3 regions of the Ruegeria sp. ANG10 genome follow, and region 2 is predicted to be linked to each of the others. Evidence: riboswitches for the same ligand, from Rfam matches in the RefSeq annotation. Region 2 holds a riboswitch; each other region holds the start of a gene.

Region 1 (4,208 bases), on a different contig from region 2:
TCAGCGACTGGCTTGAGATGTCTGCAGGCGTATTCAACCAGATTACACCGGGACATCAGACCACATTGGTCGACATCAACAGGGCGGGACATAATTATGATATTATACAGGGACTTACTTACCAGTTTGATCTCTCTCAGCCGGCTCGGTTCGACGCTGGCGGCCACTTGATCGACCCCGTCAACCGGCGCATTCGCAACATTCGCTTTGACGGCCAACCAATGGCCGCCGATCAACGGTTCGTCGTCGCACTGAACAATTACCGCGCCAATGGCGGGGGTCACTTTCCCTTTGTTGATCAGGCCGAACCCATCGCGCTGCCGAATCTGCCTGTTCAGCGCGTCTTGCAGGACTATCTGTCCAGCGCACTGCCGCAGGATCCCTTGCAGTATGCGCCCTATCCTTTTGGCTTTGCCCCGATGCAGGGCACGACTGTGCTGTTAAGAACCGGCCCGAAGGCACAAACCCACATTGCCGAGCTTGAAGAATATGACCCCCTCGTCGTCGGAGAAGACGATGAGGGCTTTTTGCTGATCCGTTTGACGCTCTGACGGGTTGTGTTTCCTGCGCCCGTTGCCTATATCAAACCCCGAGAGGTTGGCGCGGGCGAGCGCCTCGCCAACCTGGTCAGGTCCGGAAGGAAGCAGCCACAACGAGCCCCGCTTGGGTCGATGTCCAACCTCTCACTTAAACTCCCGACATTGAATTGTTGCGAACAGGCCTAGGCAATCAGCCGTGGCCAGACCGCCGCGCTGCGCCGGGCAAATGCACCGATATGGCCAACCTTGGACAGGCCGAACTCGCCCGGAGACAACAAATGGCGGCGTGCGTTGGGTCCGTACAGATCAGCCAGCCGCCAGACCGCGTTCTTTGGCACCAGATCGTCATCCTCAAAGCTGAACAGATCCACGGGTGTGTCTGACTGCGCCCAGCGGGCCTCGGGCAGGGTCACGCCAATTTCGGGCAGATAGTTGCGCGGCGCAGTACACCAGCGGCGCCACTGCCAATACACGCTGGCAGGCAGGTCCGACCCGAATCCCAGTGCCTTGCCCGGCAGATAACCCAGCGCTTTCACGGCCAGAGGCGCATGCCCGTACCAAAACAACAAAGCCAACGCTCGATAAGGCCAGGGATGGTCCGACACAGTCACCGGCCCGGCACAGACGCAGATCATGCGGTCGATCTGATCAATATCGGGCTGAATCGGCCCCAGCATACCGCCGACGGAATGGCCGATGCTCCAGTGCTGCGCGTCGGGGTATCGCCTGCGCATCTCGGCCCGTGCCGCAGGCATGTCGATCAGCGCCCAATCCGCCATCGTGGCCTGAGCTGACTTCAATGGTCTGCTCAGCGAATGACCAAAATCGCTGTAATCATAGGTCAGACAGGCCATGCCATGTTCCGCAGCCAACCAGCGCGCAAAGTGCTGGTAATAGTCGCGCGGCACCCCGGTGGCACTGTGAATCACCACAGCGGTCCGGGGTTCGGCCACCGGCAGGTACAGCCTAGCCGACAGTTGGGTCGAACCCGAAGGAAACTGAAAATCCTCGGTCAAAACAGCTTGTGCGGTATCCAGCATGGCGCCCTCAATCTGAACCGATTAGTTCACCACCCAAACGTTATCGTTTGCCACCCTAAGTCAATCCTGTTTCAGCATGACCACGCGTCCACTTTGCCCCACCAAAAGGTGGCTTGACTCAGGTCACCCCTACCCGCTAGCGATTGGGTGATGGTTCTCGTCCCCGGTCGCCGGGGCGGGATGAAAAGGGAACACGGTGCGGTTCTGCCCGGGAAACCGGAACGAACCAAAGCCGCGACTGCCCCCGCAACTGTAAGCGGTGAGCAATGCCGAAACACCACTGGCCGTAAGGCTGGGAAGGTCGGCAACGCAACGACCCGCAAGTCAGGAGACCTGCCATCGAACAAGAAACCGAAACTCGGGCGGGGCGTCCGGGCAGGTCGTCAGTACGCTGCCACACCTGATCCTTGCCCCTGTCCCGCGCGCGGAGGGCGCAATATGATCTGGAAGACAAGGACACACAAATATTCCGCAACTGTCTGTCAACGCACAGGCAAAACCTGTCCGGCATTGGCACAGATGGCGCGCGCGATCGTACAGGCGATGGACGCTGCCGTTCCGGCAACCACGCCTGATTTTGAGTTCGACGGCAGCACTGAGCTGGCCTATTGCACGCAAGGCTGCAGCGCTCGGTTTCGCGCGCAAAAAGACTTGATCCGCGTCTTTTGTGGAACAAGCGAGGATGTGCCCCTCGAGTCGCTGGATGATTACGCAGATATGATGTTCGGCCCGGATGTGACTATACGCCCTGCAGGCATGCTAACCACTCCACCCTGCGCCATGCTTGAGGTCACAGCGATCCCGCCCAACCCGGTAGCACAGGCAGAACGGCAGGTGGCGCTCTGATCTAGTCGCGCGTCCGCCCAAGGGCGGCCCATTCCATCTGGCCGTCGGTCTCGACGGCGCAGGGCCGCACCGCACGCAAACGGGTCAACGCTGTCTCGGGGTCTTCGCCATGCTCGACCATAAGGCGCAGCACGATCATCCCGGACCGGCCACAGCCGCCCCGGCAATGCACCAGCACCCGCCCTCCGCGGGACAGGATATCAGTCGCCGCAGGGCTGACACTGCCCCACGCCGCGTCAACCTCAGTGGGCGGCGTGCCGAAATCCGCGACTGGCAGGTGCGCCCATTCGATATTGAGTGCCCGCAGGTCGTCACCCAGCCCACCTGCGCCCTCTTGCAGCATTTCGATCTCGGTGGTCATCGAGATCACAAGATCCGGCTGCCAGTTGCGGATCGCTCCCAAATCCCGCGTATACGCGCCACCGCGCCCCGGAAGGGGCGACAAGGCAACGGTGCCGTTTCCAAGCTGAACGGAGTGAATTGCGAACTGGCTCACTACGAACCCTCCCTGATGCTCGCTTGTAAGATGCGCAAACTGCGCTGCAAACCCAAATTCTCCCAAGCCTGCTGTGGACGCGGGCGGCAGGGGTCTCTACGCTGCATCGGAACCCGAATCCGACAGAGCAGACATGAACGACACGCCCAGCCCCGCCTATCAGGTTCTTGCCCGCAAATACCGCCCGGAAACCTTTGCCGATCTCGTCGGTCAGGACGCAATGGTGCGCACGCTGAAAAACGCGTTCGAGGCCGACCGGATCGCGCAGGCCTTCATCATGACCGGCATCCGCGGCACCGGCAAAACCACCACGGCGCGGATCATCGCCAAGGGCATGAACTGCATCGGTCCGGATGGTGAAGGCAAGCCAACGACTGAGCCCTGCGGCCAGTGCGAACATTGCGTGGCCATTATGGAAGGCCGCCATGTCGACGTGATGGAGATGGATGCCGCCAGCCGCACCGGTGTGAATGACATCCGAGAGATCATCGACAGCGTCCGCTATCGCGCTGCCAGCGCACGCTACAAGATCTATATCATCGACGAGGTCCACATGCTGTCGACCAGCGCGTTCAACGCGCTGCTCAAGACGCTTGAGGAACCGCCCGAGCATGTGAAGTTCATCTTTGCCACCACCGAGATTCGCAAGGTGCCGGTGACAGTGTTGTCACGCTGTCAGCGGTTCGACCTGCGCCGGATCGAACCCGAGGACATGATCGACCTGCTCAGCAAGATCGCATCGGCGGAAAATGCCCAGATCGCGGATGACGCGCTGGCGCTGATTACCCGTGCGGCTGAAGGCTCGGCCCGGGATGCGACCTCACTGCTGGATCAGGCGATCTCGCACGGGGCGGGTGAAACCAGCGCCGATCAGGTCCGCGCGATGCTGGGCCTGGCTGATCGTGGCCGGGTACTGGACCTGATGGGCATGATCCTTCGCGGGGATGCCGCGGGCGCGCTGACCGAGTTGGGCGGGCAATATGCCGAAGGTGCCGATCCGCTGGCCGTCCTGCGTGACCTGGCAGAGATCACCCATTGGATCTCTGTTGTTAAAATCACGCCAGACGCAGCCAATGACCCCACCGTATCCCAGGACGAACGCGCGCGTGGTCAACAAATGGCCGAGGCCCTGCCGATGCGAGTCCTGACCCGGATGTGGCAGATGTTGCTAAAAGCCCTTGAAGAGGTCTCAGCCGCCCCAAATGCCATGATGACTGCTGAGATGGCGGTGATCCGCCTGACCCACGTGGCCGATCTGCCCAGCCCGGAAGAACTGATCAAACGTCT
Region 2 (4,208 bases):
CGGCCTCGTATAGTCGTTGGGCCAAAAGGTCAGCCGCGCGGGGAGAGAGGTCCTGCATTCGTTATGCTCCGAAAATTTCGCTGCTCAGCAGATTGCGGAGGACGTAGCCAGACGCAAGCAGGTTCACGTCAGTGTGACTATTTGGCGGCGGATTCCGCCACTGCCTGAAACTTTGTGTCAAGTTCTTGGGCAATATCGCGCAAAAGCTCTCCGCCCTCATAGACATAAGGGGCAAAAACAAAGCTGGGCGTTTTGTAGGACAGGGTGGCGGTGCCGTCGTCGTTTTCGGTCACGTAAAAGCGGATCGGCGCTTCGATCATGGCACTGACTGAGGTTTCCAAAACGCGCACGGCATAGTCGTTGTTAAAAGCACCGATCACCAGATTGCCGGGTATGATGATGCCACGGGCCGCAGCCGCCTTGGTCGGACCAGCCTGCGTGACCACGATCAGCCCGTTATCTTTTACGGCAGCCTTCGTATCCGCGACCAGTTCCTCATAGCTTTTGACGGTTGGATACACTGCCCAACCCGACAATGGTTCATCGGCCCGGACAGGCAGGGCGAGAAGACAGAGCAAACCCAAAAGCGCGCGCATGACGGTGCCTCGTTCAATGTGACTGTCTGAGTGATGCCAGAAATCCGGGTTCCGCGCACGCACATTTCCGTGCGTATTCAGGATTGCGCCGACGTCCAGAAAGCCGCAGAAACATGGAAACCATCAAACACGAGGCCACACGTGGACCCGATACGCCTATTGATTTGCAGCAGTTGTGCGGGAACGCGTGACCGAGTGGCCGAGAGGCAGGCCGTGGACGACGCGCTGGTGCGTGCAGGGCTGAATGGTCGGGTCGACGTCTCGGATCACGCCTGTTTCAGTGGCTGCGCTGAGCCGACCGCATTGGCATTGCAGGCCGCAGGGCGGGCGTCTTACGTGTTTTCGGGGGTCAATATCGTTACGGATGCCGAAGACATCGCCGCGACCTGCAAAGCCTATCTGGCCAGTCCCGCAGGTTGGATCGAAGACGCCCGACCCTGCGGGCGACTTCGGATGTGTTTGCGCGCGCGGATACCGGCGCTTTAATCGACCTGAACGGTCACGGCTGCGCTGACCGGTATGTTGTCGACCGTCAGTGCGCTGTGGCTGTTTGCGTTCAGCGATACCGAAACCTCGACCTCTCCCTTCGGCAGGTCGGGGATGTGTATCCAGTTGCCGTAAAGACGGGCCAATTTCTCGCCATTGATGTAAACATGCGCGTGGCCTTCGCCGTTTACGTCGGCTGTTGACGCGTTTTCCGGGGCAAATCGGAAATTCTGCGGCATGACGTGCAGGTTCCACCCGGCCATCGGGTCCTGGGTCAGTGCGATTGCAACGCTGGGGGCGTCCGCCCCTGCGGGCAGGTTTACCGTGGTCGAATGGTCATGGGCCATTGCTTCGGCATGCGCGCCGCCGTGATGGGACGGATCGCCATGATCGTGGCCGTCAAACGTGACGCCATTGGCCGCCGCCAGCACAAAACCAGCACCACCACCGAACACAAGGCCGATTGCAAAAAGGGCAAGTGAGCGTGCCATTTTTTCTTTCCTTAAGGGCAAAAAGAAACGCGCCGGGCAGAACCCGGCGCGTCATTATGTGAGAGAATCAGGCCGCTGCTTCGACGCGTTTGCCTTCGCTTTGCCAGAAATACCCGGCAAAGGCACCGACCAGAACCCAGGCCACCAGACCGATGCCCAAGGCACGGGCGGCGAACAGGGCGCCGATCTCGGTTGGGACGGGGCCGGTGAACACATCCGGTTCGGGCGCGCCGATCAGATGCGGTGCCATCAACAGAACCGCTGCGATCACATAGCTGATCAAGTTGCCGCCAAAGGCGATCAACCACAGCGCAACAAGTGCGGCACCAACCGTGGCGAACCACCAGACCTGACGGGCATAGACGTCAGCGGCCGCAACACCAGGCACCTCAGGCGCCAGAGTAAAGCCGGGCGCCAGATGAAAGGCTATAAAACCAGCTAGACCCCACAAAACACCGATACGGCCATCAATCGTGTGGCCTTGGCCTTCGGCCACGGACATCAGCGCGACCATCAGCAGCGCATAGCCGGTGTAGGTCAGCATGGTGAAGATGACGCTCAGCGCGTCACGGGTCAGTTCCGAGAACATGCCCGGCAATTCGGGATGCGCCGAGACGGCCTCGGCTCCGAAATGCACCAGCTCACCGGATTCGTAAAGCTCTGCGTGCAGCAAAACAGGTTGCACAAAGACCAACTGCAGCAAGGCGGCAATCAGCCCCGCTGCAGCACCAGCGAACAACGCGCTGGTCAGTATACGACTGAACATGGTCTTAGTGGCAGGGGAAGCCGGTCGCGTGGCGCACGTCGTGTGCTGCGTCGTGCAGCGCCGCGGCCTGTACGTGACCGGTCAGGGTGATGATACCCAGACCCAGAACCACCGCGAACATGACCGGAAGGATACCAGCGCGCGAGGCGGATACTGTTTGCGTTTGTGTTGCCATCTTTAATTCTCCTTTGCCGTCGCACCCGACGGCCGGTGTTACAATTGTCGCCTGGCAGGTCTCCTGGCTTGCGGGTCTATGCCTCTGTTCGCCTTCCCCCTGAGAACAGGAGTGGCTGGTTGAACAGGGGCTCTCCGCTTACAGTCGCGGGGGCGGCTATGGAATTGACTGCCACGGCAGTCGCACCACATTCCCTCTTAGCATCCGGATGTCTCCGGCAGGACCAGACGCCTTCATTTAGCCTCTATGGTGCCGCTGGTGCAATCGTCATTTGCGACCTTTTAGGTCAGATCACGCGCTTTTTCAGCAAATAGATATCCATGATCCAACCATGATCGGCGCGTGCCTTGGCGCGGGTGTCCAGAATCTCCTGCGCCACATCGGTCAAAGCGCCTTTGATCAGGATTTCCTCTTTCATGCCGACATAGGCACCCCACCAGATGTCATAATCGGTCATGTCCAGGGTTTGAAATGAACACTCGCCATCCAACATTACCGCCACTTTCGAGGCATTTGCTGGCCAGCCTTCATCCCTGATCCGCCGTCCAGTGGTCACAACATAAGGCGCGCCCAGATCATTGATCGGGATGGCGTGGGCGGCCGTCAATGCCTGCAGCGCAGTGATGCCGGGGATCACCCGTGTCGTGGGCTGAGGGTCCAGCCGCGACGCGATTCGCAGCGAGCTGTCATAAAGCGACGGGTCGCCCCAGATCAGCAGCGCCACATGCCGCGCATTAGGGTGGGCCGCAATCGCCTCGTGCCAGCGCAGGGCAATGGCATCATGCCAGTCGTCGACCCCGCGCAGATAACCATCGTCGGCCCGGCGCTTGGGAATATCGAAATAGGTGATCTGCGGCGGAGTGTCAGACACAGCTGCAATGATCTCTTCACGCAGCCCAGCCAGATCGGCCTTGTTCTCGCCCTTGCGCGGGATCAGAATCAGGTCGGCATCGCGAATGGCTTTTGCACCCTGAAACGTAACGTGATCCGGGTTGCCGGTGCCAATTCCGATCAGCGTCAGGTCAATCATCATCGAACTCTGCCAGCGGGCCATACAGGATCAGGGCCGGGGCTGTACCGATCTCGGCCTCCAGCTTTTCCGACAGCGCGCCGATGGTTGCACGATGCAGGCTCTGGTCGGGAGTCGATACGGATTCGGCCATTAGGGCAGGTGTCTCCAGCGGCAGGCCATGCTCATGCAGCGCATTTACCAACAGGGGAAAGGTCCGTTTGCCCATGAACACCACAGTCGTTGCATCCGGATCGGCCAGCGCGGGCAGGTTTAGATCTTCGGGCAGTTTGCCACTGACATCGTGGCCAGTGACAAATTGCACCCGCCGCGCGGTCAGGCGTCGTGTCAGGGGGATTCCCGCCGCTGCCGCAGCTGCAACCGCCGAAGGGATGCCAGGGATGATTTCATATTCGATCCCTGCAGCACGCAGGGCAACCAACTCTTCTTCCAGCCGCCCGAACAGCCCGCCGTCGCCGGATTTCAACCGCACCACGCGGGCACCGGTTTTGGCGTAATCCACCAATAGGCGGCTCACGTGATCCTGCTTGGGTGAAGGCCGCCCGGCCCGTTTGCCCACGCCCACCAGATCTGCATCGTCATGCGCATGGCTCAGGATGGGACCACTGCTGAGATCGTCAAACAGCACCGCATCTGCCTTCTGCATCCGGTCGACCGCCTTCAG
Region 3 (4,208 bases), on a different contig from region 2:
GATCCAGCGCTCGTTTTTCACGGCTTCGGTCTGCGACATCACCGGATGTTCCTGCAGAAATTTGAACGTGTCCGCAGCGCCATTGCCCGTTTGATAATCAAGCAGCACAAGGAATTCCGGGTTAGCAGCGGCAACCGCCTCCCACGAGGTTCGGCCCCAGCTTGTTTCCATGTCGTGGGTCACGTTTTCACCACCCGCGGCAGCAATCATAGCATCGGGGATGGCGAACTTACCTGCGGTGAATGGCGCGTCCGCCGGGCCGTCCAGCAAGAAAACGCGGGGTTTCGCCAGGTCGGCAGTCTGCGCTTCGATCGCTGAGAGTTCGTCTTTCCAGCCCGTGACCAGCGCCTCGGCCTTGTCTTCGACGTGCATGACCTGACCCAGGCGCAGGACGTCATTGAATAGCAGGTTCATGCTGGCTTCGGGGCGATCCTTGTCCAGATGCACACAGCTTTCGGTCAGGATCATGGTTTTGATACCAAAGGGCTCCAGCGTATCCGGGGTCACATCTCCGCCTGGTTTCATGCCGTAATACCAGCCAGCAAAAAACAGGTCGGGCTCCACGGCAACAAGGTTTTCGACAGTTGGGTATTTCGGTGCCAGTTCGGGGATATCACCGCGCAGGGTGTCGAATTCCGGGCTGGTTTTGTACCAGCCGGTGATGCCGGTCAGTCCGACGATTTTGTCCTGCAGGCCCAACGCGAAGGCCATATCGGTCATGTTCATGTCATGCACAACCAGACGCTCAGGCTGGGTTTCGAACACCAGCGGCGCTCCGCAGTTGTCGACGGTGACCTCGTGGGCGGACGCACCGCCTGCCATGGCTGTGACCAGCGTCACGGACCAGATGTGTTTCATTGGGGAATGTTCCTTGGTTTAGGTTGAGATTGTGGATTTACGGATATCCAGCGCTGGAATCACGCGGCCTTCGTGGTGAAAGCACAGGTATTCAACGCCAAAAGTATCGCGGACCCGCTCGGGGGTCAGCACTTCGGCCACGGGGCCAAATCCCGTGAGCCGCGTAGATTTCATCAGGGCCACGTGGGTGGCGAATTCCGGGATCATGACCAGATCATGGACAATCATCACAACCGTGATGCCCAGTTCGGCGACCAGAGACAGCATCCGACCCTTGGCATCCGGATCGAGATGGTTGGTCGGCTCATCCAGAAATAACAACGATGGGTTCTGTGCCAGAGCTCGGGCGATATGCGCGCGTTGACGTTCGCCCCCGGACAGTACCGCCATGCGCTTGTCTGCCAGCGCACCAAGGTCGGTCAGGTCAAGGATTCTGTTCAGTTCCCTGGCATGTTCAACTGCGGATCGGTCGGCCCAGATCGGAATCTGGCCCATGGCAACATAGTCCCGCAATAGCAACCTGCCATCCGGCTGCTCTTGCTGGCCCACAACCGCGATCATGCGGGCACGTTCCATAGCGGGCATATGTTTCAGGCTGCGTTCCTTGACCAATACATTGCCCAATACAATCTCAGCCGCCCCGCACAGAAGGTTCAAAAGCGTGGTTTTTCCCGCCCCATTCGGACCGGCAATTGCCAGTATCGCGCCCTCGGCCAATTCAAACGAGACGCCTTGCAGAAGAACGTCACCATTGAGCGCATAATATTCGAGATCACGCGCAACCAGAAAAGATGAGGTCGTCATGATGGCTCCTCCAATTGAATTCGAGGCAAACGAGAAAGGGTTTTTGTAAATAGTGGTTGCGGCCGGTCCGTCGCGTTGGTCCAACCGTCTGCGACGTTGCGGTACTGATGTGCGAATTCCGCCAACGCGTCGACATCTTCGGCAGTTTCAATATCGCCGAACAGGTACTGAGCTTTGCCAGCGGCCTGAAATCCGACGGTCGTTGGTCGCGCGCAGCCCGCCATGCAGGTAACGGTGCGCACTGCGAACCCGGTTGGCAACCTGCCGGTCAACGCATTGCGCACGGCATCAACAGGCAATGCCCCGGTGCAGGTCGAGCAGATCAGAAGGAAATGGTCAGGTGTTTCCGGCATTGTCCGCTCCGCTTGAAGCCAAGCGCGGACAGAAGGTGCCGATCATGTACACACGTTTCAGACGTGCCATCAAAGCCTCCTTCCAGGACGCCCCGCCCCGGGTTGGTTGAACATGTGATGGCAGGTCTCCTGACTTGCGGGTCGATGCTTGGCCAACCTTCCCGGCCTAATGGCCAGTGGATTTTGGCGTCGCTCACCGCTTACAGTTGCGGGGGCAGTCACGGATTTGGCGCCAAAGTGGCGAACCGCACCGTATTCCCTTTTCATCCCTTGGGCGGACCATCGGGAACCATCTGGCCCTTGCTTGTCTTAGACTGGGGGCCATGTCAATCACGATTTGAAACAACAACCTTTCGACCGGAACTCAAACGCTCACAGTTTCGAAATCTGTCTCATGTGTAGTGACTGCAAGAGCAGCCTCTAAAGCCGCAGGCGTTGCGACAGCAGGCTGTGATAGAAGTGGCATTTTTTGTCCTTCAGGTCTGGGAATTCAATTTGAACGCAGTCGATTGTCGGTCGCGCGCGAGCGTTCTAGCTTCGGCCCGACTGAGCGACATGAGCGTTTCTTCTGATGAAAGCCCCTTGGCCCGCGATTTTGACCAGATACGGCGCGCGGATACCGGGGACCATGGCAATGCCGCTTCTGACAACCACTGTCGCAACGGGGCTGGAAGGCCGTCAAACGCATCCATCGGATCGCTTGATCGCCGCTTGCGGCGTAAGCTGCATTGCCCGAGGTTACGTCTCATGCTTCGGTTTCCGGATTTTGCACTGGGTCCAAAACCAAGACGAGACGGGTTTCATTGGTACCTTCGATCGGAGGTGAGCGGTGCACCACCCCTGACGATGGTCGCTCGGGCCAGAGTGTTCCCCGAAGCAGGATCGGCGCGCCGGTCTGAACGGTGAACACTCGCTTGGGATCGCTTCCATCGGTCGAAGTGCCATATTGTGTTCCAGTGCCACGATAGGTGCAGACCAACCTGGCGGTGACCGCATCGGTATGGAATTTACGGCAAGCATTGGTAGTGACAACATCCAGCCGCAGCCGCAGGAACTTGGCGTTCATCAATTCACAGAAGATATCGGCCAGAGAAGAGATATCGTCCTGAAGCCACGCTTTTTCTGGGCCGTCAGCCAAGCCGGAGATATCGCAGAGTTGTCCCACGGTCGTTTGAATGGCGCTTGGCGGAAGAATGACGCGCCCACTTGGCAAAGCTTCGGGGTCAAGCCGGTCAAGCCAGCGTTGCATTTCCGGCGGGGTTCGCCGGCGCCAAATCATAGCGGCACAGCTTGGCTGTGCAAAAGTGCGGAGCGACGCTGGATCATCTGCGAAGCTCACACCGGTGACCTTGTCTTTCACGGGTTTTCTGACGAAGTTCATGCGGCATCCTCTACCCGGCGCCAAATCGGGAAGGGGTCAGGAAGGTCCGGCAAATTGTCGGGCCCTGCCGCCGTAACTGCTGGCATAAGGCAATTGTCCAATCGTGCCTTCAACCCCGGCCAGTCGATACTGGCACCGATGAAAACGATCTCTTGACGGCGGTCGCCCCACGGCTCTTGCCAGTGGGCCTGCATATAGGCGCGAGCGCTGTCATGTGTGGGGCGTAGCTCTTCGGGCACCGATGCCCACCAAGTGCCGAGTGGTTTGACGCTGGACAATGCACCGGCGAGTGAAAATTCAGCCACCCAGTCGGGGCGTGTTGAAATCCAAAAGTGGCCTTTGGCCCGGATCACCCCTGGCAGATCACCGTTGAGAACGTCTAAAATGCGTTCGGGAACGAACGGAAGTCGCGCCCGGTAAACGTATGACGCAACCCCGTATTCCTCAGTCTCAGGCACGTGGTCGGCAAATCCGTACAGTTCCTTTGCCCACATTGGGTGTTCATGGGCTTGCTCGAAGTCAAAGAGGCCAGTGTCCAGGATCTTTTCTGCGGCAACTTCCGAGTGGTTGGTCTCGATGATCTCGGCATCTGCATTCAGACTGCGGATGATCTTGCGGGCCGCATCAACTTTTTCCGGCCCTGCATCATCAACCTTGTTCAGAACCACGACATCAGAGAATTCTATTTGATCCGTAAGCAAGTGGACCAGCGTTCGCTCGTCTTCCTCACCCATCGTTTCGCCTCGGTCTCGCAGGAAATCGTGGGACGAGAAATCGTTCAGCAAGTTCACCGCATCGACAACCGTTACCAT

What was found. A riboswitch is a leader RNA that binds a small molecule or an ion and turns the genes downstream of it on or off. The one in region 2 is predicted to bind cobalamin.
Region 1: linked by a shared signal. The riboswitch ahead of AB1A64_RS17135 (hypothetical protein) and the one ahead of AB1A64_RS06855 (CbtB domain-containing protein) in region 2 are both predicted to bind cobalamin.
Region 3: linked by a shared signal. The riboswitch ahead of AB1A64_RS15610 (DUF1636 domain-containing protein) and the one ahead of AB1A64_RS06855 (CbtB domain-containing protein) in region 2 are both predicted to bind cobalamin.

The regions. Positions count from the first base shown of each region.
Region 1 covers NZ_JBFCVU010000009.1:50,107-54,314, forward strand. Annotated here, with positions in the region: gene AB1A64_RS17120 (bifunctional 2',3'-cyclic-nucleotide 2'-phosphodiesterase/3'-nucleotidase) at 1-551, shown strand, start outside; RNA gene ffs (signal recognition particle sRNA small type) at 591-689, shown strand; gene AB1A64_RS17130 (hypothetical protein) at 722-1,579, opposite strand; cobalamin riboswitch at 1,714-1,935, shown strand; gene AB1A64_RS17135 (hypothetical protein) at 2,018-2,425, shown strand; gene AB1A64_RS17140 (dual specificity protein phosphatase family protein) at 2,427-2,921, opposite strand; gene AB1A64_RS17145 (DNA polymerase III subunit gamma/tau) at 2,995-4,208, shown strand, end outside.
Region 2 covers NZ_JBFCVU010000002.1:553,983-558,190, reverse strand. Annotated here, with positions in the region: gene AB1A64_RS06880 (thiamine pyrophosphate-binding protein) at 1-58, opposite strand, end outside; gene AB1A64_RS06875 (DUF302 domain-containing protein) at 138-596, opposite strand; gene AB1A64_RS06870 (DUF1636 family protein) at 738-1,082, shown strand; gene AB1A64_RS06865 (hypothetical protein) at 1,079-1,573, opposite strand; gene AB1A64_RS06860 (CbtA family protein) at 1,641-2,339, opposite strand; gene AB1A64_RS06855 (CbtB domain-containing protein) at 2,344-2,514, opposite strand; cobalamin riboswitch at 2,550-2,757, opposite strand; gene cobF (precorrin-6A synthase (deacetylating)) at 2,801-3,544, opposite strand; gene cobA (uroporphyrinogen-III C-methyltransferase) at 3,537-4,208, opposite strand, start outside.
Region 3 covers NZ_JBFCVU010000007.1:170,001-174,208, forward strand. Annotated here, with positions in the region: gene AB1A64_RS15600 (ABC transporter substrate-binding protein) at 1-858, opposite strand, end outside; gene AB1A64_RS15605 (ABC transporter ATP-binding protein) at 877-1,662, opposite strand; gene AB1A64_RS15610 (DUF1636 domain-containing protein) at 1,659-2,015, opposite strand; cobalamin riboswitch at 2,117-2,324, opposite strand; gene AB1A64_RS15615 (DUF6525 family protein) at 2,492-2,764, opposite strand; gene AB1A64_RS15620 (DUF1826 domain-containing protein) at 2,761-3,375, opposite strand; gene AB1A64_RS15625 (GTP-binding protein) at 3,393-4,208, opposite strand, start outside.